Regions from separate parts of the Candidatus Thalassolituus haligoni genome, predicted to be linked through region 3. Evidence: predicted binding sites of a transcription regulator. Region 3 holds the regulator's gene; each other region holds the start of a gene.

Region 1 (7,124 bases), 1.2 Mb from region 3:
ACCAGCTCATTACCACCAGGTTCTGCCACTCCCATCGTGCTGGATAACTTTGGTGACGTCTTTGGTGTACTGCTGGCGTTAACTGGCGACGGTTTTGATTACAGCGAATTGTTCGACTATGCCGAGTACCTCAAACGCGAACTGATGACCCTGGAAGGTGTTTCCAATATCGAGATTGCCGGAGATCAACAACAACAGGTCTTTATTGATATTTCCCACGAACAAATGACCAACCTGGGTATTCCGCTGTCGCGTCTGTACCAGTTATTACAAACCCAGAACAGTGTCAGCAATGCCGGACACATCCGGGTTGGCAATGAATATATTCGTATCTACCCGACTGGTGAATTCCAGAGCGTTCAGGAGCTGGGCGACCTGCTGATCAGCACACCGGGCTCCGACAAACTGATTTATCTGAAAGACATTGCCCGTATTACGACCGGGGTTACCGAAAATCCGACCCACCTGGAGAACTATCAGGCGATACCCTCGCTACGCTTGGGTATCGCCTTTACCGACAGTGTTAATGTCATCGAAGTCGGCGCACAGGTTCGGGCCAAACTGGCAGAACTGGATAACAACCGTCCCCTCGGCATGGCGTTGCATACCATTTACGATCAGCCCGCTGAAGTCGATGCTTCATCGCAGAATTTTATTCTCAACCTCGCCATGGCCGTCGTCATTGTGATTGCCGTATTGCTGCTGTTTATGGGTGTCAGGGCAGGACTGATTATTGGTGCCATCCTGCTACTGACCATACTCGGCACTTTTATTGCCATGGCAACGTTTGGTATCAATCTGCATCGTATCTCCCTCGGGGCGCTGATTATTGCTTTGGGGATGCTGGTTGATAATGCGCTGGTTATTACCGAAGGCATTATGGTCGGCTTGCAACGTGGTCAGAGCCGGGTTCAGGCGGCTTTTGATATTGTAAAACAAACCCAGTGGCCATTACTGGGGGCTACCGTGATTGCCATCACCGCTTTCGCACCTATCGGACTGTCGCCGGATTCGGTGGGCGAGTTTGTCGGTTCGCTGTTTTATGTCCTGATGATTTCGCTGTTACTCAGCTGGGTAACGGCACTGACCCTGACCCCCTTCCTCTGCAATCTGTTATTTCGGGAGCAACTCAGTAACGCCAGCCCGGCTGAAAACGGCAGAACGAATTCGTCTGCCCCTTATCAAGGTGCCCTGTATAACGGTTACCGTGCCATCCTGGCGACCATGCTGCATCATCGTGGTGTATCCATGATACTGATGGTTACCTTGATGGTGATCGCCGTTATCGGCTTTAGTCAGGTCAAACGAGCGTTTTTTCCACCATCCAATACCCCCATTTTTCTGGCGGATATCTGGTTACCGGAAGGCAGCGATATCCTTGCAACTCAGAAGCAGGCCCGCAAACTGGAGCAATGGTTTCAGCAACAGCAAGGCGTGGAATTTACCTCGTCCACCGTTGGCCAAGGAGAAGTCCGGTTTATGCTGACCTACGCTCCAGAAAAGCAATATGCCGCTTTTGCCCAGGTGTTGATCCGTACGGAACAACGCGAGCAGATTCCGGCGCTGATCAGCAGTGCCCAACAATACACCGCCACCGATATGCCTAACGCGTTTGTCAAATTCCAGCGGCTGCAAATTGGTTCCAGTACTCCGGCCAAGATTGAAGCCCGTTTTTCCGGCCCGGATCAAACTGAACTGCGAATGCTGGCCGAGCAGGCAGAACAGATCCTGCGCACCGACCCGGCAGCCGATAACATCCGTCACAACTGGCGCGAACGAGTGAAAGTTATTCGTCCGCATCTGCAAGAAGAGGCAGCCCGGCGAGCAGGTATTTCCAAACAGGATCTCGACGACCTGCTGCAACTGAGTTTCTCCGGCAAACAGGTCGGACTGTACCGGGAAGGCACCCACCTAAAGCCCATGGTCTTGCGTCCACCGGAACAGGAACGCCTGAACGTCAACAACCTGATGGACTTGCAAATCTGGAGTCCGGTGTTTAACCGCTACATCCCGATTCAGCAAGTGGTCGATCGCTTTGATATTACCTTTGAAGATCCGTTGATCATGCGTCGCGACCGCAAACGTACCATCGAGGTTCTGGCCGACCCATCCTTTGCCTCAGCCCAAACTGCCGACGAATTGTTCCAGCGGATACGCCCCCAGCTGGAAGCCATTCCACTCCCCGCCGGATATCAACTGGAATGGGGCGGAGAGTACGAATCGTCCCGAGATGCGCAGGCCAACGTATTCGCCTCGCTGCCAATGGGCTACCTGATCATGTTTATCATCACCATACTGCTGTTTAACGAATTACGGGCAGCGCTGGTGATCTGGGCCTGTGTACCACTGGCCATTATTGGCGTCACTGCGGGTATGTTGCTGCTCAGGGCCGAGTTTGGCTTTATGGCGCTGCTGGGATTCCTCAGCCTATCCGGCATGATCGTCAAAAACGGCATCGTGCTGGTGGATCAGATTCAATTGGAAGACCGCAGCGGTAAAAATGGCTACGACGCTATCTTTGATGCCGCAGTCAGTCGCTTGCGCCCAGTCACCATGGCAGCGCTTACCACTATTTTGGGCATGGTGCCGCTGTTGACCGACCCCTTCTTCAACAGCATGGCAGTGGTCATCGCCTTTGGACTCGGCTTCGCCACGATACTGACACTGGGCGTCGTACCCGTCCTGTACAGTTACGCTCACAGAGTGAAAATTCCAGTCTGAGTGGATGGCAAACGACCCCTGTTTGTCGCTCAAATGCAATACGGGTTCCTGCAAACCGGAACCCGCGTTCGCTCCCTCCATTAACAAACCGGCTAGTGTCCCCTAACAGCCGACTCTGCCAATACAAACCATTGTCATCCTTGTGCAACACCCCTGACATTTAAGTTCCACATTATGTTGTCTCCAAAACAACAAGGTGAGATGGAACGATGCAACTATTGAAACTGGTTCAGGCAATTGCCCTGGCCACGCCGTTTATGCTGGCGGGCTGTGCTGGCGATGATGGTAAAAATGGCAAAGATGGTGCCCAGGGTGAAACTGGACAAAATGGTACAAACGGCTCTACCGGATCGGCAGGGACTGCTGGTCTGGTCAGCCTGATCAAGCAAACTGAACTGCCAGAGCTGAGCGCCAAATGCTACGCCGGTGGCCTACAGGTTGACTCCGGTATCGATCTGAACAGCGACGGCGCACTGGATGCCGACGAAATCACTGCAACCAGCTACCTGTGTAACGCCAACAAAGAGATGAACTTTGTTCGCATCGCGACGTTCCCGGTGTGTCAGCAGATTTCTGCTAGCTGTGATATCGATACCCAAACCGTGGCGGAAATCGTCGATTACAGCAAGGATGGCCTGACCCTGATCTACACCGACAGCCCAATGGAGCAGATCGGTTTTGTTGATATCAAGGATCCTGCCAACCCGGTAGCAGCAGGTACACTGGATGTCGGCGGAGAGCCAACGTCGGTGGCCGTAGTGGGCAACTATGCTCTGGTAGGGGTTAATACCTCGACAGACTTCGTTACACCTTCCGGTTCACTGACGGTCGTTGATATTGCGACCCAGACCATTGTTGCGACGATTGATATGGGCGGCCAGCCAGATTCTGTGGCTGTTAGCCACGACGGCATGTACGCCGCCGTTGCGATCGAAAACGAACGCGACGAAGACCTGGACGACGGTCAGATTGATGTTTCGCCACAATTGCCCGCCGGTTTCCTGATGGTGGTTGATACCAGCGATAGCGACCCGGCCAACTGGACAGCCACCCAGGTTGATATGACCGGGCTGGCGGATATTGCCCCCACCGACCCGGAACCAGAATACGTCGACATCAATGACAACAATATTGCCGTTGTCACCATGCAGGAAAACAACCATCTGGTACTGGTTGATCTGGCAACCGCCAGCGTCATTAACCACTTCAGCGCCGGCACGGTTGACCTCGACGGTGTTGACCTGACCGAAGAAGATCCTGCCATCATCTCCCAGACCGAATCAAAACTGGATGTTCCACGCGAACCAGACGGTGTTACCTGGGTGAACAATGAACTGTTTGTGACCGCTGACGAAGGCGACATGAACGGGGGCAGCCGTACCTTCACGGTATTCAATACCTCTGGTGATGTAGTTGAATCGCTGATGATGGATCAGGTCGTGGCCATGATCGGCCAATATCCCGACGGCCGTTCCGGCAACAAGGGTGCCGAGCTGGAAAATGCTGAATACGGCAAGTTTGGTGACAACGGCTTCCTGTTCGTCAACTCCGAGCGCGCCAGCCTGGTATTTGTCTTCGACATGGCCGACCCTGCCAATCCAGAGCTGTTCCAGGTACTGCCAGCCGCGATGGGGCCTGAAGGCGTCAAGGCGATTCCTTCCCGCAACCTGCTGGTGGCTGCCAGCGAAGAAGATGATCGTGGTGGCAAGTTCCGTGGCAGCCTGAACATCTACCGCCTGGCGCAGCAAGAAGATGCCTACCCAACCATTATTTCTGAAGAACGCGCCGATGGCTCGCCGATCCCATTCTCCGCCCTGTCCGGCTTGTCTGCCGATCCATCCAATGCTGACATGCTGTGGTCGCTGGAAGACAGCTTCTATGGCCAGAACCGCGTATTTGGTATCGATATCAGCACCAAGCCAGCCATGCTGACCACCGAAATAAAGCTGCTGGACAGCAATGATATTTTTGCCGCCGTCTCAACGTCAGGAGCTGCTATCGACGCCAACAGCTTCGACGATGCTGACCTGGCTGCCATGATCAATGACGACAAGTCGCTCAATATTGACGGCGAAGGTATTGCCGTTATGACCGATGGCAGCTTCTGGATTGCTTCCGAAGGCGCGGGCACCTTCAACGATGATGCCCGCGACATCACCAAGCTGAATTTTCTCTTCCATGCCGACTCTGCTGGCGTGATCTCTGACGTCGTTACCTTGCCGGATACCCTGAATGCAGTGCAGCTGCGTTTTGGTTTCGAAGGTGTCGCCGAATACGATGGCAAGCTGTATGTTGCCTTCCAGCGCGCCTGGAACAGCGAAGCCAACCCGCGTATTGGCATTTACGACCTCACGACCCAGAACTGGAGTTTTGTATTCTACCCACTGGATGCGGTTGAATCCCAGAATGGCGGCTGGGTCGGCTTGTCCGACATCACTTCACTGGGTGACGGCCGCTTCCTGGTGTTGGAGCGCGATAATCAGGGTGGCCCGGATGCCGCAATCAAGCGCCTGTACAAGATTGATATGACCAATATCAGCAGTGAAACTACCATCAGCAAGACGCTGGTACGTGACCTGATGGATGACCTGAAAGCCGCCGGTGGACTGGTACCTGAGAAGATCGAAGGGTCTGCCATGACCGCTTCTGGCGACGTCTACATTGTTAATGACAACGACGGTGTTGACGACAACAGCGGTGAGATCCAGCTGATCAATCTGGGTCAGCTGAATTAAACCGGTTCAAACCGCCCAAGCGGGCTTTGGCCCGCAAACATTGCCGCGAAGACATCGCATAAAAACGATAGGCATAAAAAAACCCGTGCTCTCCTGAGTACGGGTTTTTTATGACAATGCGGTTTTGCCCGGTTATCGGGTTCAACAATCATCAGAGATTGACATTTACTCTGATCCGCCTCCCCTCGGTTAGAACCTCACCTTTACTCCGTTCCTTGACGGGCATTGGCCTGATTCTCACCAGCGGTTCGAGTGCTAATAACGTCGCCCTCGATACAAACGTTTACCCTTACGACTATCCGACTCAGCATCTTTGTGGGTTACCGGCTCTTCGTAGGCAACGCCACGATAAGTTCTGTGTACCAGACTCTGTTCGCCTGCCTGCTGATCCGCATCCGTGGATCGAAGTTGTCGAAAGGCAACCCCTCGATACATTTCAACCCGTGCTTCAAAACCGTCCGGTACAATCTCCTGCTGCAATCGTAAAAAAGCCTTGCGTCCGGCAACAGGCTGAGCTTCCAGAAAGGCCACCGCCGCCTGAAATAATTCGTTCCTGCTACTCGATAACGCCTCCATTACCATCTGAAAAGCAGCTTCTGTATCTTGCCGCCATTTCACCCGATTACCGGTAATCACTTCATATTTTAATGCCAGCGCAAATAATGCTTTTTCCGCTGGTGTATCCATAGCTGCAGCGTTCACGCAGTCTCTCCTGAGTTATCTACCATCCTTTTTGAGCGGTGAATCCCTGTCTGAAAAACGCTCTACTACTCACTTCAGAAACGTTACTTTTTTGACAGCATTCCACCCCCTTGCCACAAAAAACGCCGGGAATCGAACCACCTGTTACGGCTATCGATAGCGATCACTGGTTCCCCCCGAGACAAAAACCCGGCGACATGTGCGCAGATGCAGGTTTAATGCATAACGCATTGAATGAACACCACCAGATATTCGAGCCACTGGTCGTGCTTCCCAACCACATCGGCCAGACTAACAAAGAGAACAAACAAGGGGGTGAAAAAATAAAGTTTGACTTAACAGCTAAAAAGATTTGGCCTTTTATGATCCACAAGCGGGGGATTAAAAAGAACACGGAAGCAGTCAATATGACTCGTATGAGATGACACGTACTTCGGTAGCGTTATCGATAGCGGTCTGACAACCGTTACAGATACTCATTTTATAATCTTACGGTAGCCGCTTGCTGACCGACAGCGCCTGCAGGCAGGCACGTTCCGTCAATACCCTTCCGGCCGGGTTTTGATAATATCGCGGCGAAAGTACTCTTCGTAGCTCATCCAGATGGTGATCAGCAAGCCGGGCATCTCATGATTTTTCAGGGTTTGTTCCATCAACAGCAGTTGATAATCAAAAATATCGTCGCTATGAACCATCCAGTGATGGGCATGGTCAGGCCTGTCTCCAAAAAAACTCGGCTCACCACTAAACACGCGCTGATAGAAGCTGAAAACCTTTTCCCTGGAACGACGCCGGGTGATGTTTTCAAAATAAGGGGACAAAATCGGATCAGCAAAAATCTGCAAGTAGAAGTCTGCCACGATGGTGGCAAGGCGATTATCTTCATTGAGCCAGGCCCAAAGCTCTGGTTGAGGGTCAGGGTAATCAGGCTGACACTCGTCATTCTCTGGCAAAGCCACCAGCGGT
Region 2 (7,124 bases), 1.8 Mb from region 3:
ATGGAGACCGAAGGTGTATTTATGGGCTATGACTTTCACATGAGTGAACAAGGCCCAAAACTTATTGAAATTAATACCAATGCAGGTGGTGCATTACTAAATGCAGCGCTAGCGAATGCTCAAGTAAAATGTTGTCGTGTAGAAAATATACCTTTACCACTATTAAAAACAGACATTGAAGCAGAGTTCATGGCTATGTTTTTACACGAGTGGGCATTACAGCGCGAAGACAAGCCGCTTAAAGTCATCGCTATTATTGATGAAAATCCAAAGCAACAATTTTTATATCCTGAATTTGTAATGGCGCAACGTTTGTTCGAAAAAGCAGGATTAACCGCCGTTATTGCCGACCCTAGTGAGCTAGAACTTATTGATGGTAAACTTCAATGTCAAAATCAGATTATTGATTTAGTTTACAATCGGTTAACTGATTTCACCTTAGAACAGAAAGAAAATCTAGCACTGCGCCAAGCTTTTGAAACTAATGGAGTAGTTGTGACGCCAAATCCATATCATCACGCACTCTACGCAAATAAGCGTAATCTCATTCTATTAAGTGATGGGTATGCATTAGCTCATCTGGGAGCAAATGAAGGGGATATTGCTATTTTACAGGCAGGTATTCCAGCCACATATAGAGTTACGAATGAGAACGCTACGGAGCTATGGCAAGACCGAAAGCAACTCTTTTTCAAGCCTGCTGCGGGCTTTGGTAGTCGTGCGACTTATCGTGGCGACAAACTCACCAAGCGAGTATGGAATGAAATATTAAAAGGTGACTATGTCGCGCAAAAAATAGTGATGCCGAGTAAGCGAGGTATATTAGTCGATGGACAAGAAACGACTTTGAAGATGGATCTTCGCGCTTATGTTTATGCCGGCGAAATTCAATTATTGGCGGCCCGTCTTTATCAAGGGCAAACAACTAATTTTAGAACTGAGGGTGGTGGCTTCGCGCCAGTCTTTATTGCTGACCTAGCTCCTGACTGACGACTAAATCCAGGACCGACAATCTTTTGTTAAAAGTAGGGGAACAGTGACGCATCTCCCTGATCATTAGTACTGAAGGGCTAATAGATTAACCATAGTAAAGTCGACTGCAATAATGATCTATTGATTTCAATTTACTTTTAGTATTTAAAATCAAGAACTGGCCATCTACATATCCTCAAAGCGATTTGTCGATTGCACCATGCGCATCATTTCGTGCTCTTCTAACAATCGGAGTGACGTCAACATTTCCCGAGCAGAAGGTATATCCGCCCGCGAGGCGAGAAAACGATAAAGTTCAATTACCTGCTGGTGCTGATTGACAATTATCTCGATTATCTGCTCGGAATCAAGCTCGGAGAAAGGTGCATCGCAGTGTGCATGCTGAACGATAGGCCGTTTGTTGACATATTCGTAGCACCAAGTATTCAGTGCGTGTTCATTACCTGTGGTTTCAAAGCCATTGACAACCTTTGTCAGGCTTTCTTCGTGATCTGAGAGATAAGCTAGAATCATCCTAGCTCGTTCGTCGGTGTTCTTATCTGCACAGTGAGATAGGCACTGACTTAAGTGTTGGTGAAATTCCTTGGTCCAGATCAGTACATCTCTTAAGGTTTCAATTTGCATGATAATATCCTCTAACTATTTTTGTTTAGTTCCCGACTATTGATGTTAAATCGGCTGAGCGCACGCTGTACTCATACTCTTGTTAATGATGCGCATGCTCATTTTTATTGCTTTTTCCATACTTGAGAAAAGCCCATTCAGTGATCAAAATAGCCGTCATTGTTAGTATTGAAATGATGATAACGAAAGCATCAGAATTTATTTTTACCCAAACGAATCCACCCAAAACCACCAAATTTAAAAAAATAGAAATGCTGGGTATCACTGCATTTGCCTTTAAGTCTTCACGCAAGTGACGTAGAACACCCCATTGAATAGCGATATCCATAATCAAGTAAAAAACGATGCCTAAAGCAGCAATGCGCGTGAGGTCAAAGAATATTGTGAGAATTAAACCCAACACAACGGTGTAAACAAGCGTATGCTTTTGAATCCTACCTGACATGCCAAAATGGCTATGAGGTACAAGTTTCATTTCCGTTAGCATCGCGAGCATACGTGACACCGCAAAAATACTTGCAACGATGCCACCGGTTGTTGCCATGATCGCGATCGCAACGGTGAACCAAACGCCAATGTCGCCGAGTGCTGGCTTGGCTGCTGCGGCCAAAGAGTAGTTCTGGGTCTCGATGATTTCATCAAGTGATAGATTGCTGGAAACTGCGAACCCCACTAATAAGTAAATGACCACGCAAGCAGAAATGGAAATAATTATCGCCTTGCCGATATTTTTTTTGGGGTCTTTAACTTCCGATCCACTATTTGTAATAGTGGTAAACCCTTTAAATGCAAGGATGCCGAGTGCCGTAGCGCCAAGAAAATTGCCGATGCTACCTCCCGCTTCAGATTGACTGGCGAAGTCAACGTTAATTGAGTCTGCAACCCACACGCCGATCAAACCAAATATTATGATGCCAGAGATCTTGAGAACGCCAATAAACGAAGCAATACTCTGAATTAGTTGATTGCCTAACAGGTTGACAATAAAAGCAAAAATAATAAGACCTGCGCCAAGAAGTGAAACCATGTAACCGTCTTGATCTCCTCCGAACAATTGCATGCTATATGAACCGAATGTTCGTGCGAGAAAACTTTGAGCAATCACCATTGAAAAGTACATTAATAGTGCGTTGAAGGCCGTGGGCAAACTGTGACCATAAGCTTTATGAAGATACATGCCTATGCCTCCAGCGGAGGGGTAAGCAGACGATATCTTAATGTAGGAATAGGCGCTAAAAGACACAACAATTGCTGCAGCCAGAAAGGCCAACGGAAAAAGTGGGCCGGTCATCTCGGCGATCTGACCGGTAAGCGCAAAAATACCCGCGCCGATCATGACGCCTGTGCCTAGCATTACAGTGCCCCATAAAGACAAACTATTCGATTTATAATGACTTGATCGTTCAGTTTCTTGAGACATATTTTGTCCTTTCAATTTATTTTAATGAGAAGGGCCATCGACTGGAAGATGTATGGTGAATGTCGTGGAATGGCTATTGGATTGTGCGTGAATTACACCCTTGTGAGCTTCAACGATGGTTCTAACAATGGCGAGTCCTAACCCGGTACCGTCCCCGTGCCGTTGCCGAGAAGGGTCGACGCGATAAAATCGATCAAAAATACGCTCCAAATGTTCCGATAAAATTGTACTGCCTTCATTCGTGATAGAAATACCAACCATATCATTGGCAGTATCAACGAGAACTACCTTTATAGTTTTTCCTTCTGGTGTATGCCGAATGGCGTTCGATAGTAAGTTGGTCAATGCTCGTCGTATTAATTCACGGTCCCCAGATATATTGGAGGTGTTGCCAGAGATCGCCAAGGTGATGTGAGTATCTTCTGCGAGTGCTTCGAAAAAATCGAAAAGCGACTGAACTTCCTCCTGGATATTGATTGTCTCGAAGCTTGGGGTGATTAATCCGTTTTCACTTTTGGCAAGCCACAGCATATCGCTCGCCATTTTGCTCAGTCGCTCCATGTCTTCAAGATTTGAGTACAATAGTTCTTGGTAGTCTTCAGTTCTTCTTTCTTTACTTAATCCCACTTGTGTTTGCGTCACAATATTAGTCAGCGGCGTCCTTAACTCATGGGCTATATCAGCAGAGAAATGAGATAACCGAATAAACCCCTCTTCAATACGCGTTAACATATGGTTAAACGATTGAACTAGCGGTTTCAACTCTACAGGGACTGAGTGCATATCGAGCCGAGAATCTAATTTATCGGTCTGGATAAAATCCACTTGATCGCTTAGTCCTCGTAGAGGCTTCAGCCCTTGATGAACGCCCAGCCAAGCCGCGAATAATGTAAGAACACCGGCACCAAATAGAATCAACGCAACACTTTGCGTAAAGTTTTCGAGAAAGCCTTGGTGAAAATCTCTGTCGATCGCGCTTATAATACGATATTGATTTTTATCGATGGTTACCAAGGTTACGATGCCTCGATAGCCTCTATCTTTATTTCTCCATGTTTGCAGTGTGTTTGCCGTAATATTTTTTACCACAGGAAAGTCCGTGGTTGGCGGACGAAAATTTATATCTGATGAGCTGTAATGCAAGACGCCATTGCGTTCGACTTGATAATAAACGCCATGATGTCCAGATATCGCTTGAGAGAGTGCCTCTTGATTCTTGAGTATGTCAGTGGGCGATTGGTGAAGTGCTTTTTTAATCGAGTTAACCATCACATTAATTTCGTCCGCATCTTGTTCGATGAAATGATGTTCTATGGAAGAAAGCAATAATTGGCTGATCACTACCAGGCTTACACCAAATGCGGTAGCAACAAAAAAAAGCACACGCAGCGTCAAAGAGAGCGGTCGTCGTGTATGGCTAATCATCATTGCGTTCCAAGTCTAGGGTGTAGCCCATTCCTCTTATGGTATGGATGAGCTTAACGTCAAAACCTTCGTCCACTTTCTTGCGTAAGCGGCGAATGGCGACATCAATGACGTTAGTGTCACTATCAAAGTTCATATCCCACACTTGGGAAGCGATGAGTGAGCGGGTGAGTACTTCACCTTGTCGGCGAACCAATAATTCCAGCAAGCAAAACTCTTTGTGGCTTAGGTTAACTTTCTTTCCTTGTCGTGTGACGCGTCGTCGAGGAATATCCAGTATTAAATCGCCAATTTGAAGCTGATCCACTATTGCAGGAGCTTGACCTCGACGCAACAGTGTACGAACTCTCGCTAATACTTCTGCAAACGCAAAGGGTTTAACCAAATAGTCATCTGCGCCAAGCTCTAATCCTTTAACTCGGTCGTCGACATTGTCTCGGGCTGACAGAAAAAGCACGGGTGTCTTTTGCCCCGATTCGCGTATTGACTGAAGAATACGCCAACCATCCACGTCGGGAAGCATGACATCAAGAATCAAAAGGTCGAATTCTTCTGTCATGGCTAAATGGTGTCCATCGAGTCCAGTTCTCGCAAGCGACACGAGGAACCCAGCTTCACTCAATCCTTGTTTCAGATAATCGCCGGTCTTTTGTTCATCTTCTACTATTAAAAGTCGCATGCCGCTCCTCGATATCCTAAGCGTATAGTATGTCAAATCTAACCAACAACAAGGTGACGGTAAGATTACAGAATTGTCATCTTTGGGTCATGTGTGTGAAAGCCTTGGGCAGTATGGTGTATAGCATTGTTTAGTTCGAGAGTGATGTATGAGTGATTCCGATATGACCAATCTTATGTTGCCACGCCGACGCTTTGTTAAGGGGCTAGCGCTTGGTGGCGTTCTGGCGACAATGCCAAGTGTTTTGAGGGCTGGGCAGTTGTCTCCCCATACTCGCTTAGGCTCCGCACCTGTATTGCAAGGTTCAGAGATAAATTTAGTGGTTGGGCAGTCGCCGGTGAATTTCACGGGTGTGACTCGTCTAGCCACTACAATTAATGGGTCAATTCCTGCGCCAACGATCCGTCTGCGTGAAGGGGATGACGTCACGATTCGCGTAACAAACCGACTATCAGTGCCTACATCGATTCACTGGCATGGGATTATTCTTCCGTTTCAGATGGATGGCGTTCCGGGCATCAGTTTTAGAGGTATTGCGCCGGGTGAAACGTTTGTCTATCGGTTCACGCTCCAGCAAAGTGGTACATATTGGTATCACTCTCATAGTGGGTTCCAGGAGATGACAGGGATGTATGGTGCCCTGATTATTGAGCCCCGTGAAAAAGAAGTCATTCAATCAGACCAGGATTATGTGGTGCAGCTATCCGACTGGACTGATGAGGACCCGATGCGTGTCTTCAGTAAATTGAAAATCCAGGGTGACGTTTATAATTTCAACCAGCCAACGGTTATAGATTTTCTACGTGACGCTTCAAATGGCGGCATAAAAGACGCCATGCAAAAGCGACGGATGTGGAACCAAATGCGTATGAATCCTACGGATTTGGCCGACCTATCCGCATCAACACTGACGTATCTGATGAATGGCACCACACCTGCCGGAAATTGGACCGGTCTGTTCAAGAAGGGCGAGCGAATTCGGCTGCGGTTTATTAACGCCGCGAGCAACAGCTTTTACGATGTCCGTATTCCAGGGTTGGCAATGACGGTTGTGCAAGCAGATGGGCAAAATGTCGAACCTGTCAGCGTTGACGAATTTCGTTTTGGTCCCGGTGAAACTTACGATGTTTTGGTGGAGCCTAAAGACGATGCGTATACGGTTTTTGCACAGAGCATGGATAGAACAGGGTATGCGCGTGGAACATTAGCGACCGAGCGAGGCCTTAGCGCAGAAATTCCAGACCTCGACCCCGTTGAGTGGCTTGAGATGAAGGATATGATGGGTTCGATGTCTCACGGTGATGACGGCGCTGCGATGGATCACGCGGCGATGGGTCATTCCATGCCGGGTATGAATCACGGTGGCATGGCGATGGACCACAGCGTTCATTCCACACATCAAAACCCTTTAGCAATGCCCTCACAAACCGTGCGTCATGCCAGCACGGAATTTGGTCCTTCTGTCGATATGCGTGTGGATATGCCTCGCACCAGCCTCGACGATCCGGGCGTTGGTTTACGTAATAATGGTCGGCGAGTGCTGACGCTATCCGACCTGAGATCGCGAGATGGCATTCTTGATAGTGGCATACCCGAGCGTGAAATCGAACTGCATCTCACCGGTAATATGGAGCGCTATAGCTGGTCCTTTGACGGCTTAGAGTTCGGCAAAAGCACGCCGGTGCATCTGAAGCACCGTCAACGCGTGCGCGTCATTTTGCAAAACGACACCATGATGACCCACCCAATGCATTTGCACGGAATGTGGAGTGATCTGGAAAACGATAAAGGTGAGCCGCTGGTTCGCAGACACACGATTCCTGTTCAGCCAGCTCAGAGGATAGGCTTCGTAACGACACCGCACGATCTCGGGCGTTGGGCATGGCACTGTCACCTACTTTTTCATATGGATGCAGGCATGTTCCGCGAAGTGGTGGTGTCATGAGAATTATGAAAATTGAACAAATTATTAAAACAGCTTTT
Region 3 (7,124 bases):
AGGCTCAGAAAAACAGTGGTTATCGGTCAATCGGTATTGGAATACGGCTTGTTCGTCAGCGCCGCATGCGCTAAAGCATAGTCGAGCAATCAAGGCATGAATCCTGAAATTCTGCTATATACCACGATCATCAATATCAAGATGCTGATACGCTTCATGGTTTGTCAGCAAGGCAGCAATCTCCCATCACTCAGGCGTCCGTCGCCAGCATCAGCCGCTCAAACACAAAACGCCCCAGTGGTGTCTCAAGGTTGCCGTTGAGCCGGTCGATCTCGGTGACACGAGTATTATTCAGTACGGCGATGCCCAGCGTATCTGCCATCTCGGCGGCACTGGCCTGCAGCAGTTGCCCGCCGTCAGGGCAAATCAGCAGTACTGTGGCGTCTGCGTTACGCTGGCGGTATTCGCGAGCCAAACGGTAGCCTGCCATTCCGGCACCCAGAATGATCAATGACCAAGGGGCTTCAGGGAGAGTGACCGGGGATGAAGGAGAGACAGGAGCCAATGATCAAATCTCGATCATTTCAAAGTCGTCTTTGCCAACACCACAATCCGGGCAGGTAAAGTCATCCGGTACATCCTCCCAGCAAGTCCCTGGTGGAATACCTTCTTCCGGTGCGCCTTCGGCTTCATCATAAATCCAGCCACACACCACGCACTGCCACTTTTTCATGCAAATACCTGTCAATCGCTTGTTTACCCGCCGTTTATCACTCGTGTCAGCGGTAAAGGCGCCTAAGCTACTGGCCAACCCGGATAAAATCAATGGACAGGGCAATCCTCTTGCCAGTAAATGCGATTTGCCGCATGCTGCGCCGCCATGAAAAGCACTACACCCCGATACCACGCCCGGCTGTTGGCAACCGCGCCTCGCTGGAGTGGACGTTTTCAAACTGCGCTGGCGGGCATTCCCCGACCCTGGCGCTACTGGCTTGATGACGCCGGATCGCTGACCAAACGTTTGCAGGCGCTGAATCCCGCTGAGTTTTCGGTCGATGTCGTCAGACAATATCACGGCCCAGCCTTGCCCTCTGAATGTGCCGACCTGAAATTGCGCTGGCGGCAACCGGTATGGGTACGCGAAGTATCACTGCGCCAGGGGCAATACGAGCTGGTAAGAGCCCGTACCGTCATTCCCTTGACCAGCCTGGCAAGGGTTGGTCAGCCAATTCGTCATCTTGGCAATCGTTCTCTTGGCAGCTACTTATTCAGCCAGGCCAGCTTGCGCCGACAACCATTGAAGTTCAGTCAAGCCTGTCAACCGGTAACCGACAGTGCGCATTGTTTTTGCTGGACAAGGCGCTCCGTGTTTACAATCAACGGTGCGCCTCTACTGGTAACGGAGGCGTTCTCTTCGCTACTGCTATCACCACGCTTCCATTCGCCAGACGACACAAGGCATTGATTATGCAATCACCTCTGTCTGCCACACTCGATAAACTCTGGCCACGCTGGCATCAGTGGATTCAGCTGACCCGGCTGAACAAACCGGTCGGTTCCTACCTGCTGTTATGGCCGATGCTATGGGCGCTATGGGTGGCCGCCGAAGGTTTGCCATCGATTGCCAACCTGGTGATTTTTACCCTCGGAGTATTTGTGATGCGCTCCGCCGGTTGTGTCATCAACGACTACGCCGATCGTCATATCGACCGCCACGTCAAACGCACGCAGGATCGGCCCCTGACGCAGGGCCGCATAGCCGACCGCGAGGCGCTGATCGGTTTTGTTATGCTCTGTCTGATCGGCTTGCTGCTGGTGTTAATGACCAATACCCTGACCCTCTGGCTGTCACTCGGCGGGGTTGCTCTGGCAGCACTTTATCCTTACATGAAACGCCACACGCACCTGCCACAGGTGTTTCTCGGAGCTGCGTTCTCCTGGGCAATTCCCATGGCGTTCGCTGCGCAAGCCAATGAACTGACATCCCTCTGCTGGCTGTTATTTATTGCTAACGTCTGCTGGACCGTCGGCTATGACACCATTTATGCCATGGTCGACCGCGACGATGATCTGTTGATCGGTGTCAAAAGCACCGCAATCCTGTTTGGTGATCTGGACGTCACCATGATTGCCATTCTTTATGGCATGGCGCATTTTTGTCTGCTACTGACAGGCAGCCAATTAGACGCAGGGTGGCCATTCTACCTCGCCTGGTTAATTGCAGGTGGTTATTTGTGGTGGCAATTACGTGCCATCCGCAGCCGTGAGCGTATGGCCTGTTTAAAGGAGTTTCTGGCAGCTCACTGGTATGGCGCGATTATTTGGGTTGGCCTGGTGCTGAACTACGCCCTGGCGACGCCATCTTTGCCCTGATCAGGCAATATGCTTGACGCCAATCTCAGCAGTGTCACATGCTTGTAACACTGGATCAGTGTAATACCCCCGCATTATTCCTATTGTGACATTTGCGTGACGAGCCGTTATGACCAAAGCAGGCAAGACCGTTCTTATTGTGGACGATGAAGCCCCGATCCGGGAAATGATAGCCGTGGCCCTGGAAATGGCCGGGTATGAATGCCTTGAAGCAGCGAATGTACAGGAAGCACATGCGCAGATTATCGACAGAAAGCCAGATATGATTTTGCTTGACTGGATGCTGCCAGGCACCAGCGGTGTCGAGTTTGCTCGCCGCCTCAAGCGCGAAGATCGAACTGCCGAGCTGCCGATCATCATGCTGACTGCCAAGGGCGAAGAAGATAACAAGGTTCAAGGACTGGAAGCGGGGGCGGACGATTACATCACCAAACCGTTTTCACCGCGTGAGCTGGTGGCGCGCCTGAAGGCCGTTTTACGGCGCTCAACGCCGCAAGGCATTGAAGAACCAATCGAGGTCAGTGGCCTGATGCTCGACCCGGTCTGTCACCGGGTGACCGCCCATGGTAACCCGATTGATATTGGCCCTACCGAGTACCGCCTGTTGCAATTTTTCATGACCCATCAGGAGCGCGCCTACTCCCGCGCCCAGCTACTGGATCAGGTATGGGGTGGTAATGTCTACGTTGAAGAACGTACCGTCGATGTCCATATTCGCCGTCTGCGCAAGGCGCTTGGCGAATCCCACGAACAGCTGATTCAGACCGTTCGTGGCACGGGCTATCGCTTTTCGATCAAAGCCTCCTGATTTTGATGACCCCTGTCTGGCGCAGAGAGCTGCGCCGAATCCTTTATCTGCTGATACTTGCCGTTGGCTGTGGCTACTATTATTTTGGCAAGCCACTGGAAGCCCTGTGCCTGATGATGGGCATCTATATCTCCTGGCAGTGGCTGCAGCTCTATCGCCTGCATCGCTGGCTGGATCAGGGACAAACCACCGTCTTGCCACGCACACTCGGTATCTGGGGTTCCATTTTTACGGAAAACCAGCGCTTGCAACAAAGCAGCATCAAACATCAACAGCGCTTGCAGGCCATTATCAACCGCATACAGGATTCAACCGCCGCGCTGCAGGATTCGGTATTGATGGTCGACGCCACCGGGGCACTGGAGTTCTGGAATCAGGCCGCTCAAAACTACCTTGGCTTACGCAGCCCGGTTGATATTGGCCAGCCCATTACCAACCTGATTCGAACGCCGGAGTTCAAGGCCTACTTCGACAAGGCGGACTACCACGAACCGCTGACCATTCGCTCTCCAATCAACCCGCGTATTTACCTGCAATTCAATATCACCTTGTTTGGCCGTAAAGACCGCTTGATCCTGGTGCATGACGTCACCCGCCTGAAGCAACTGGAAGAAATGCGCAAAGACTTCGTCGCCAACGTCAGCCACGAGTTACGCACCCCCCTCACGGTGATTTCCGGCTACGTCGAAACCATGCAAGCTGCTTCTGAAATGTTGCCACCCCGCTGGGGACGCATGCTGCAACAGATGAGCGAGCAGAGTCATCGCATGGAAAATCTGCTCAAGGATCTGCTGATGCTGTCGCGGCTGGAAACAGGTGAGAATGAGCAGGCTCAGCCAGTGGCGTTGCAACCGCTGCTGGAAGCGATTCGCCGTGACGCAGCCTCTCTCAGCAGCAACAAACACACTCTCTCGCTGAGTATTGACCACGACCAAAAGCTGATGGGGTTTTATAACGAACTCCGCAGTGCCTTTTCCAACCTGGTATTTAATGCGGTGAAATACACCCCCGAAGGCGGCCATGTGAAGCTGCACTGGTACTCAGAGGGCGGCAAAGGTTATTTCAGTGTTACTGACAACGGCATCGGTATTGCTCATCATCATATTCCTCGCCTGACCGAGCGTTTCTATCGCGCCGACCCGAGCCGCAGCATCGCCACCGGCGGCACCGGTCTAGGACTGGCCATCGTCAAACACGTATTGCTGCATCATGATGGTGAACTGCAAATCAGCAGCGAAGAAGGCAAGGGCAGCACGTTTACCTGCGTTTTCCCCGGCAGTCGTCTTTCTGACACTAGCGCGCCTGGCCAATAAACCGCGACAAGGCATCCAGCTTGTCCGGATCGTCATCGACAATGCGCAGTCGAATCTGGACAGTCTCGGCGTCCGGATGCGGCTCTTGCGCCTGCAACATGCGAACAAACGCATTAATCCGGGCAATATCACCATTGTCAGGATGAATCACATCAACAACGGCCTGCTCCAGTAACACCGGCAGTGCATCCTGACGCCGAAAAACACCAATCATTTCCTGCAAGCTGATGTCCCGGATAACCAGCCGGGCTTCAACGCCAGAGGCAAAACGGACATTGGCCTGGCCTTTTGCGCCGGTTTTTGACACCGGTTCAGGATGCGGGGATCTGGCCAGCAAGGGAGAAACAACGGCGGCTCTGGCCGCCCCTGGTGCAGTCTTGCCTACCAGCGCCTGATTGCCCACATTCCCCATCAACACCGAAGCGCCACTACGGTCTGCTGAAGGTACTGCTTGTTCCGATACGGTAGCTGGTCTTACTTTCAAATGCCGAAACACCATACGGCTCAGCTTGTCGACAAAGGCATCCCGCGTAAACGGTTTGCCAATATAGCTGGAAACACCGGCTTCAACAGCCTTGAGTACGTGATCACGATCACCACGACTGGTGATCATCATAAAAGGCGTGGCTTTGTAATTCGGTTGCTCGCGCATCCATTTCAATACCTCGATACCCGACATCTCAGGCATTTCCCAATCACACAGAACCAGATCAAAACGATGGCTATCCAATAGCGCCACCGCCTTGCGGCCATTGGTCGCCTCAATCAGCTCACAACCGGGATAGGTTTGACGCACGGCTTTTTTCACCAGATCACGAATAAACGCCGCGTCGTCGACTAGCAGAATTGTCAGCTCAGCCATCTGCTGCACCTCGGTCAGCAACTTATATCCTGGCACCCTGACGGCGCCCCGAATCTTCAGCTTAGCCGAGACTGATCAGATTGCCGTTGCAGCTGCCACAAGGTTGCACCGATCACCGCTGCCGGTGGCACCAGGCAGTTCAGCAGCGGAATCGTCATCAATACCGACACCGAGGCACCAAAGCCCCAGGCCGTCCAGCGTTGCGTCGCCACTTGTTCGCGACTGGCACGAAAATCCTGCTGCTGGTTGTCCAGGGTATAGTCGCTGTACTGCAACGCCATCACCCAGCTACCAAACCAGAACCAGGCCAGCGGCATCAACAAATTGAGGCCAGGCACAAACGACAGCAACAACAGCAGCAAATAACGCGGCAGGTAATAACCCATTTTGACCAGTTCACGCATCAGCGTACGGGGAATCAGTGCAGCAATGGATTCATCCTCGACCACATGGCCCTGGCGCCGTTCGATCTTGCCTGCCAGCAAGCCATAAAACGGGCTTGCCAACAGCAACAGCACTGCACTGAACAGATAACCTGAAATCAGTGTCGAGAGTAATAACATCAAGGGCACAACCAGCCAGGCAAGCCATCCGAACCAACCGGAGTCCAGCCACTCCCAGCTGGTAACAGACTCAACCAGCCAATAAATACCCAGCGCCAGCAACACCAGATTAATCAGAATGGGCAGCCAGACGTAACGGCGTATTCCCGGTTCATTCAACAGTGCAAAGCCGCGCCACAAATAGCCGGCTCCTATCAATAAATTGTCTTTCATACCTGTTCCGTGCATAAAACTGGAAGGTTTTATACAATGCCGCCCCGTTTTGAGCCAGAGAGACATTGCCGACCATGACGCCAGAACGCCTGAGTTGTGTCATCAACACCCTCAACCGACGCCAGCCAGACCTGTCGGTGATTACCGATGAAGTCTACAAATCGCACAACCTCGCTGCGATTGCCCGCTCCTGTGATGCCTTTGGCGTTCAGGATGTGCACTGCGTATGGCCGACCACCACTTACCGGCTCAACAGCGTCACCAGTGCAGCCGCTGCAGGCTCAGAGAGCTGGGTCACGGTCAATACGCATCCGGATATCGAAGCCGCCATCCGTAGCCACCAGCAGCGCGGCATCAAAGTCTGTGCAGCCCATCTGACAGACCGGGCTATCGACTTCCGTGCCTATGACTTTACCCAACCAACCGCGATACTGATGGGCACGGAGAAAGAAGGGGTCAGTGATGCGGCCTCCGAACTGGCTGACGAACACCTGATCATTCCCATGCTGGGTATGGTACATTCTTTTAATGTCTCCGTTGCAGCCGCCATCATTCTTTGTGAAGCCGCCCGCCAGCGCCAACTGGCCGGCATGTTTGAACAACGCCACCTGAACGATATACGATTCAGTACCCTGTTATTTGAATGGTGCCAACCATCGGCAGCCAGACTCTGCCAAAAGCACAACCTTCCCTATCCGGCACTACGGGAAGACGGTGAAATTGCTGATCCGCAAGCTTTTTCACAACAAGTGAACGCACAGAGCGCACACACCTCCCGGTAATCAGCCAGCGTTATTTTCCTTCCCACGACAGAAAAAGAGAGATACACCCACATACCTGTGCGAGATATCGCACAAACGTGTGGGAAATCCGTAATCTGGCCTGCAATACTCCCCTCATTCGTCCCAACCAAAAAATATAACCCTTTGTTTTTCATGGAATTTATTTTTCATTTCAATTTTATGGCAAGCAATTGGCAGCTTTGTGGAACTTCTGCTCACGGCCAACTTTGGTAAAGTGACAATCACAGGGACAGGAAATCAACGGAAGAT

The links. Region 3 encodes PhoB, which activates phosphate uptake and scavenging genes when phosphate is short. Its sites were predicted from a motif close to TGTCATANNNNTGTCANA; they were not measured.
Region 1: a site for PhoB is predicted at 2,854-2,871, ahead of SOJ49_RS12720 (esterase-like activity of phytase family protein). Genes of this name have one in related genera too.
Region 2: a site for PhoB is predicted at 5,216-5,233, ahead of SOJ49_RS09985 (copper resistance system multicopper oxidase). Genes of this name have one in related genera too.

Annotation. Positions count from the first base shown of each region.
Region 1 covers NZ_CP139482.1:2,861,157-2,868,280, forward strand. Annotated here, with positions in the region: gene SOJ49_RS12715 (efflux RND transporter permease subunit) at 1-2,721, shown strand, start outside; gene SOJ49_RS12720 (esterase-like activity of phytase family protein) at 2,931-5,456, shown strand; gene SOJ49_RS12725 (hypothetical protein) at 5,712-6,158, opposite strand; gene SOJ49_RS12730 (hypothetical protein) at 6,269-6,583, shown strand; gene SOJ49_RS12735 (2Fe-2S iron-sulfur cluster-binding protein) at 6,698-7,124, opposite strand, start outside.
Region 2 covers NZ_CP139482.1:2,228,528-2,235,651, reverse strand. Annotated here, with positions in the region: gene SOJ49_RS10010 (hypothetical protein) at 1-990, shown strand, start outside; gene SOJ49_RS10005 (hypothetical protein) at 1,159-1,617, opposite strand; gene SOJ49_RS10000 (APC family permease) at 1,700-3,037, opposite strand; gene SOJ49_RS09995 (heavy metal sensor histidine kinase) at 3,059-4,462, opposite strand; gene SOJ49_RS09990 (heavy metal response regulator transcription factor) at 4,455-5,141, opposite strand; gene SOJ49_RS09985 (copper resistance system multicopper oxidase) at 5,290-7,086, shown strand; gene SOJ49_RS09980 (copper resistance protein B) at 7,092-7,124, shown strand, end outside.
Region 3 covers NZ_CP139482.1:4,077,259-4,084,382, forward strand. Annotated here, with positions in the region: gene SOJ49_RS18410 (hypothetical protein) at 191-430, opposite strand; gene SOJ49_RS18415 (rubredoxin) at 509-673, opposite strand; gene SOJ49_RS18420 (chorismate lyase) at 821-1,405, shown strand; gene ubiA (4-hydroxybenzoate octaprenyltransferase) at 1,408-2,313, shown strand; gene phoB (phosphate regulon transcriptional regulator PhoB) at 2,423-3,121, shown strand; gene phoR (phosphate regulon sensor histidine kinase PhoR) at 3,127-4,434, shown strand; gene SOJ49_RS18440 (response regulator) at 4,415-5,296, opposite strand; gene cysZ (sulfate transporter CysZ) at 5,353-6,072, opposite strand; gene trmH (tRNA (guanosine(18)-2'-O)-methyltransferase TrmH) at 6,147-6,854, shown strand.